2 regions of the Mesorhizobium sp. M7A.F.Ce.TU.012.03.2.1 genome follow, and region 1 is predicted to be linked to the other one. Evidence: predicted binding sites of a transcription regulator. Region 1 holds the regulator's gene; the other holds the start of a gene.

Region 1 (3,376 bases):
GCAAAGCGCACGATGCTGTCGCTATTGGCGACATAGACCCATTGCGGGTCAGCGCCCGGCGGATAGAAGGCAATGCCATAGGGCCGTTTGAGACTGCCGGCAAAGATGCCGTCCTGCACAGGGCTCGCACCGCCTTCGGCGAGGCGATAGATGCGGACCTGGTTGGCTTTGCTGTCGGCGACGAACAGGTCGCCGTTCGGCGCGACGCGCACGACGCGTGGATTGTCGATGCCGGATGCAACCAGCTCAGCCGAGAACCCCGGCGGCAGTTGCAGCTTCGCGTCTGCCGGCATGTCCGCAACGCCGGCGCTGTTAGAGGTCGATCTGTTGGCATAGGGCTTAGGCAGATCATCCGGTCTGATCAGGCGGCGTGTGCCCGGCTTGTCCGCTCGCCAGTCGCCGAAAGCGTCCGCGCCTTTCAGCGCCGGCTCGTCCGCCTGCTGGGCGAATGAAGCGGTCGAGAGAAACAGTGCGGCGGAAAGTGCGGGGCCGGCAAAACGCATCATTCGGTCCTCCAATGTTTGGGCGTGAAAACAGGAACGACCGGTTTCGTCGATCGTTCCACGGCACATGATGAGGTGGAGGAAGCTTCCGGTTTCCCGGTTCAGGTCCCGGCGGCGTAAAAATCGTCGTCGAGGCGTTTTTCCAACTCGACGAGATCGGCCGGCAGCGGCAGGCCCATGGCGCGCATTTCCTGCAGTTTTTCGCGCAACTGCTCCTGGATCTCGTGCTGGTCTTCCGGCTGGTTGACCATCTCCTCCAGCAGGAGGCTGATCCGGGCCTTGAATTCTTCGAGCGCCATCATCGTCTCCTCGGTTGGATCAGCTCAGCGCAGCATGCGTGAAATCAGCTGCGCCGTATAGTCGACCATTGGGACGATGCGCGCGTAGTTCAGCCGGGTCGGGCCGATGACGCCGAGCGCGCCGACGACGCGGGCATCCTTGTCGCGATATGGGGCGACGACCAGCGACGAGCCCGACAGCGAAAACAGCTTGTTTTCCGAGCCGATGAATATGCGCACGCCCGAGCCCTGCTCGGCGAGGTCAAGCAGCTGGATAAGCCCGTCCTGCGTCTCCATGTCCTCGAACAGATGCCGCAGCAGTTCGATGTCGGCCTGGGCGGTGACGTTTTCGAGCAGATTGGCGCGCCCGCGCACGATGAGCCGTGCCGGCAGGCCGCTATCGGCGCCGGCCCACACCGCCAGCCCCTTCTCGACCAGGTCCTGCGACAGCGTGTCGAGCGCGGCCCTGGTTTCTTCCTTGATGCGGGCGATCTCGATCCGCGCCTCGGCCAGCGTGCGGCCGCGTATATGGGCGTTGAGGAAATTCGAGGCCTCGTGCAGTTGCGAGACGGTGATGCCGGCGGGCAGCTCGACGACGCGGTTTTCGACGTCGCCATTCTGCGACACCAGCACTGCCAGCGCCTTGGTCGGTTCGAGCTGGATGAATTCGATGTGCTTCAGCGCCACCTCGTTCTTGGCGGCCAGCACCAGGCCGGCGCCGCGCGACATGCCCGACAGCATCTGGCTGGCCTCGGTCAGCATGTGTTCCAGCGTCGCGCCCGAGCCGGACGCCCGAACCTGTGCCTCGATGGCGCGGCGCTCCTCGTCGGAAAGATCGCCAAGCTCCATGAAGGCATCGACGAAGAAACGCAGGCCGGCCTGCGTCGGCAGCCGGCCGGCCGAAATGTGCGGCGCGTAGATCAGGCCGAGATGCTCGAGGTCGCTCATGACGTTGCGGATGGTGGCCGGGGACAGCGAAGACGGCAGGATGCGCGACAGGCTGCGCGAGCCCACGGGTTCGCCGTCCTTGAGATAGGAATCGACGATGCGCCGAAAGATGTCGCGCGAACGCATGTCGAGCGACTGGAGCGCGGGCGACTGCGAAGCGGGATCGACTGCCTTGGTCATACGGCCAAAAACCTCCGGCCCAAGGATACAGACTTACACTGCACCCGCGCAACCCGGTGTCTGTGTGAGATCACCGGGTGTCTTTGTGGGACCACCCGGTGTCTGTGTCAGATCGTCAGGCCATTTTCCTTTGCGCCACGCGTCCCATGCGGTTACAAGCCGGCCAAGATTCCGAAAAATGACAAGAAAGCAGCCTGAATGCGCCCTTCCAAACGCCAATTCGACGAAATGCGTGCCATCTCCTTCGAGCGCGGCGTCTCCAAGCATGCCGAAGGCTCATGCCTGGTGAAGTTCGGCGACACGCATGTCCTGTGCACGGCCAGCCTCGAGGAAAAAGTGCCGGGCTGGATGCGCAATTCCGGCAAGGGCTGGGTGACGGCCGAATACGGCATGCTGCCGCGCTCGACCGGCGAGCGCATGCGCCGCGAGGCTTCGGCCGGCAAGCAGGGCGGCCGCACGCTGGAAATCCAGCGGCTGATCGGCCGCTCCCTGCGCGCCGTGGTCGACCTGCAGGCGCTGGGCGAGCAGCAGATCACCGTCGACTGCGACGTCATCCAGGCCGATGGCGGCACCCGCACCGCATCGATCACCGGCGGCTGGGTGGCGCTGTATGACTGCCTGCGCTGGATGGAAGCGCGCCAGATGGCCAGCGTCGCCAAGGTGCTGAAAGACCACGTCGCGGCGATCTCCTGCGGCATCCATGACGGCCAGCCGGTCATCGACCTCGACTATGTCGAGGATTCCGCGGCCGGCACCGACGCCAATTTCGTCATGACCGGCAAGGGCGGCATCGTCGAGATCCAGGGCACCGCCGAGGGCGAGCCCTTTTCGGAAGAGCAGTTCGCGGATTTGATGGGTCTGGCCAAGAAGGGCATCCAGCGCTTGGTTAGTCTGCAGCAGATGGCGGTGGCTTAGGACTTAAATGCCGAGCTTGAACACCCCCCTCTGGCCTGCCGGCCATCTCCCCCTCAAGGGGGGAGATCGGATGCCATTTCGGTCTTCGCCAATCTCCGGCGTTGCAGGGTGCGCGACAATGCAGAAGCTGCTAATCTCCCCACCTGAGGGGGGTGAGGCGTGGTCCGCGAAGCGGACGGAAAGCCAATTGCTTGGCTTTCCGAACAACGAACGCCCAGAGCGGCAGCGAAGGGCCGGGGCCGGCAGGCCAGAGGGGGGCGCCTCGTGACACCCTCCGCGATCCTGGAATCGGCCCTCTACGTCACAGACCTGACCGCCGCGGAAACGTTCTTCACCGACATCCTCGGCCTCAATCTCCTAGGCAAGGTCGACGGCCGCCACCTCTTCTTCCGCTGCGGGCCGGGCGTGCTGCTCGTCTTCAATGCCGAGGCGACGAAAGTGCCGCCGGCGCCTGACGCCAGGCTGCCGGTGCCGTCGCATGGCGCGGTCGGCGAGGGCCATCTGTGCTTTGCTGCGACCGCCGATGAAATCGCCGGCTGGAAAGCCCATCTG
Region 2 (3,376 bases), 2.4 Mb from region 1:
GGTGAAGCTGCGCCGCCGGAGCAGGCTTTGCGCCAGGCTGTTGGGCCGGAAGCCAAGCCGCCGGGCGGTCTCGCGAATGCGCTCGCGCGTCTCGGCTGTCATCCGGCCCTGGCCATTGAGTGCCTTGGATGCGGTGGCGACACTGACTCCGGCCTGGGCGGCCACGTCACGCAAGGTGACTGGCTTGGAAAAGACCGGAACAGGCAGATCGTCCGATGGCATCGCGCCGAGATCCTTGGTTGGGAAAAGGTTTTCTCTTACCGAGCCGGATGAGGCCCGGCTGGTGGCCGAGCCCAACGACAATTGCTTGGGAAAACCTTTTCTCAGATGAAGCTAAGCCAGATCGAATCGCTGTTCAAGGGGAAAGTTGGTTGGCCTCCGCTCCTCTCCTCCGAAATGCAACCCGGGGTATAAAGCAGCCTCGGAAGCGCGTAGCTCAGGGGAAGAACGTCAGTCGCAGTGCTGGAGGCCCTCGGTCGAGACGGGGCGGGCTGCCGCTTGGGCGTGAGGGATCGCAACTCTGTGCCGGAAGCTAGGCCCGGCAAGGTTGGCTGGCGAACACTCTGAAACTCGATCCCGAAAATTCTGAACAATCCCCTCGGGATTAACCTTTCCGTAAATATTTGGCCGCTACTTCGACAGCCATGGCCTCGTGGCGGAGCGGCTACGCTGGAGACGGCAAATCTCTGAAGCCTCGGTTCGATCCCGAGGCGAGGCCTCCAGAATTTGGCGTCCCAATCTGCCCCGAGCGCAGTCAGGTCCCACGAATAGATTGTGTGTTGCGAAGGCAGTACGGACCGGCCGTCAAAGCAGTCCTGTCTTGAATTTGGCATGCAGGCGCTCGCGAAAAGAGTGCTATGGAAGGGAGGCGAGCGTTGTTGCTTCGCTTTTTCCTGACATTCGAGGCCTTTCGTGCGTGAACCGTCGCTGCTGCCCGTTTTTGGAAAACTTGGCCTCAAGACCCCTGTCGCCTTGGCGGCGGCACCAATCTCGCCGGCAGGTGTGCCGCACCTGCGGAAGCTTCTGGCCGCGCATGGCGGCATGGTGCTGAAACTGTCGGTCGTCGCCTGGACGGTGCTGATCCTGGGCGCCGTGTTTTTCAGGATGCAAGGCTGACCGGCATGGCCAACCGCTACACGGTGCGCATGGAGCTTCCCCAGAGTTGGAGCATCATCGATGTCTTCACCGGCCAGCCTGCGGTTGTCCGGCAAAAGGTGATGGTCGGGATGGGGCCGCGCGAGGCCGAGGACATGGTCGTGCAGATGAATGTCCGCGACGTCAAACGCCGCGAAAGGGCCGAGCGCAAGACCTGATCGCGGTCAGCGCCAACTCGCCGGCATTTCAGCCGAAATCGGCCGCCGTCAGCACATACATGCTCTTGCGGGTGCGGTCGTAGGCCTTCGACGCCACCTCGCGGATGGCGCTGCTCTCGGTGTCGAATGTCTGGAGATAACCGGCTTCATCGGCAGCAGTGCCCGGCCGCATCTTGGCCATGGCGTCGGCAGCGACGGAAAATGAGATCTGGAACATGCCGTCATGGCCGACGAAACGAATGCGCTGGCCCGCTTCGTCATAGCTGCGGCTGGGGTTGGGGAAGGTGAGGCTCATGTCTTGGCCTCCGTGGCTTTCTTGGTCGCCCGCTTCTTCTTCGGCGTAGGATTGAGGGCCTCGGCGACACGATCGGCCTCTTCCTTGGCCAGCCGAAGCTCCCTCAGCCTTGCCGTCTTGATCTCCCTGGCTCTTGCCTCGGACATATATTCGGCGGTCGCCTTGTTTTTCTCCGCTGTCTTCTTCTGCTTGTCGACAAAGCGGGCTTCAGCTTTTTCCATGATCGTCTGATTGCCTTCGGCCATCGAAGAAATCTCCCTTGTGCCTGAAATCGTGAAAGTGAACTTGTCCGATAAATAGGCACTCGATCGGCAAAATTCAATCTTTTGAATTATTTGACATTCTGCGGATATCACGAAACGGCCAGCTGAAATAATACTTTTGAATATTTAATTTGGCCCGCGAATAATTTTTGGCACTCCTATCTATCGAGTGCCAACGCGTCTATAGAGGAGGGGCGTGGCCGCCTGTGCCGGCCCCAGAAAGAAAGTTCCCATGAAATTTCGGCCACTCCACGACCGCGTCGTCATTCGTCGCGCCGAAGGCGATATCAAATCCAAGGGCGGGATCATCATCCCCGACACTGCCAAGGAAAAGCCGCAGGAGGGCGAAGTCATCGCCGTCGGCCCTGGCGCACGCGACGAAAACGGCACGCTTGTTCCGCTCGACGTCAAGGCCGGCGACTTCATCCTGTTCGGCAAATGGTCGGGCACCGAGGTCAAGATCGACGGCGAGGACCTTCTGATCATGAAGGAAGCCGACATCATGGGCGTCATCGACAAGAGCGAGACTGGCATCATCGACAAGAGCGAGACGGCCGCAACCGACAAGACCGTGGCCGCCAAGAAAGCTGCCTGACCTCATTTTCTCCGAACGAACTGGATAAAAATCATGTCTGCCAAGGAAATCAAATTCTCCACCGACGCGCGCGACCGCATGCTGCGCGGCGTCGAGATCCTCACCAATGCGGTGAAGGTCACGCTCGGCCCCAAGGGCCGCAACGTCATCATCGACAAGGCCTATGGCGCGCCGCGCATCACCAAGGACGGCGTCACCGTCGCCAAGGAAATCGAGCTTGCCGACAAGTTCGAGAACATGGGCGCCCAGATGGTGCGCGAAGTGGCCTCGAAGACCAACGACCTCGCCGGTGACGGCACCACCACCGCCACGGTGCTGGCCGCCTCGATCCTGCGCGAAGGCGCCAAGCTGGTCGCCGCCGGCATGAACCCCATGGATTTGAAGCGCGGCATCGACCAGGCGGTTTCCGCCGTGGTCAAGGAAATCCAGGCGCGCGCCAAGAAGGTCAAGTCGTCGGCCGAGATCGCACAGGTCGGCACCATCGCCGCCAATGGCGATGCCAGCGTCGGCGAGATGATCGCCAAAGCGATGGACAAGGTCGGCAATGACGGCGTCATCACCGTCGAGGAAGCCAAGACCGCCGAGACCGAACTCGACGTCGTCGAAGGCATGCAGTTCGACCGCGGCTATCTCTCGCCCTATTTCGTCACCAATGCCGACAAGATGCGCGTCGAGCTGGAAGAGCCCTACATCCTCATCCACGAGAAGAAGCTCGGCAATCTGCAGGCGATGCTGCCGATCCTCGAAGCGGTGGTGCAGAGCGGCAGGCCGCTGCTGATCATCTCCGAGGACGTCGAGGGCGAGGCTCTGGCGACGCTGGTCGTCAACAAGCTGCGCGGCGGCCTCAAGGTCGCGGCCGTCAAGGCGCCGGGCTTCGGCGATCGCCGCAAGGCAATGCTGGAAGACATCG

Evidence for each region. Region 1 encodes HrcA, which represses chaperone genes, less so after heat shock. Its sites were predicted from a motif close to GTTAGCACTCNCNNNNNGNGAGTGCTAAC; they were not measured.
Region 2: the regulator HrcA is predicted to act here: its motif matches at 2,020-2,048, upstream of EJ079_RS18530 (co-chaperone GroES).

The regions. Positions count from the first base shown of each region.
Region 1 covers NZ_CP034779.1:1,396,341-1,399,716, reverse strand. Annotated here, with positions in the region: gene EJ079_RS06760 (sorbosone dehydrogenase family protein) at 1-506, opposite strand, end outside; gene EJ079_RS06755 (hypothetical protein) at 605-802, opposite strand; gene hrcA (heat-inducible transcriptional repressor HrcA) at 827-1,909, opposite strand; gene rph (ribonuclease PH) at 2,108-2,824, shown strand; gene EJ079_RS06740 (VOC family protein) at 3,089-3,376, shown strand, end outside.
Region 2 covers NZ_CP034779.1:3,807,280-3,810,655, forward strand. Annotated here, with positions in the region: gene EJ079_RS18505 (LacI family DNA-binding transcriptional regulator) at 1-222, opposite strand, end outside; tRNA gene EJ079_RS33350 (tRNA-Cys) at 647-722, shown strand; gene EJ079_RS18510 (hypothetical protein) at 913-1,116, shown strand; gene EJ079_RS18515 (hypothetical protein) at 1,122-1,313, shown strand; gene EJ079_RS18520 (DUF1488 domain-containing protein) at 1,342-1,608, opposite strand; gene EJ079_RS18525 (hypothetical protein) at 1,605-1,853, opposite strand; gene EJ079_RS18530 (co-chaperone GroES) at 2,104-2,466, shown strand; gene groL (chaperonin GroEL) at 2,500-3,376, shown strand, end outside.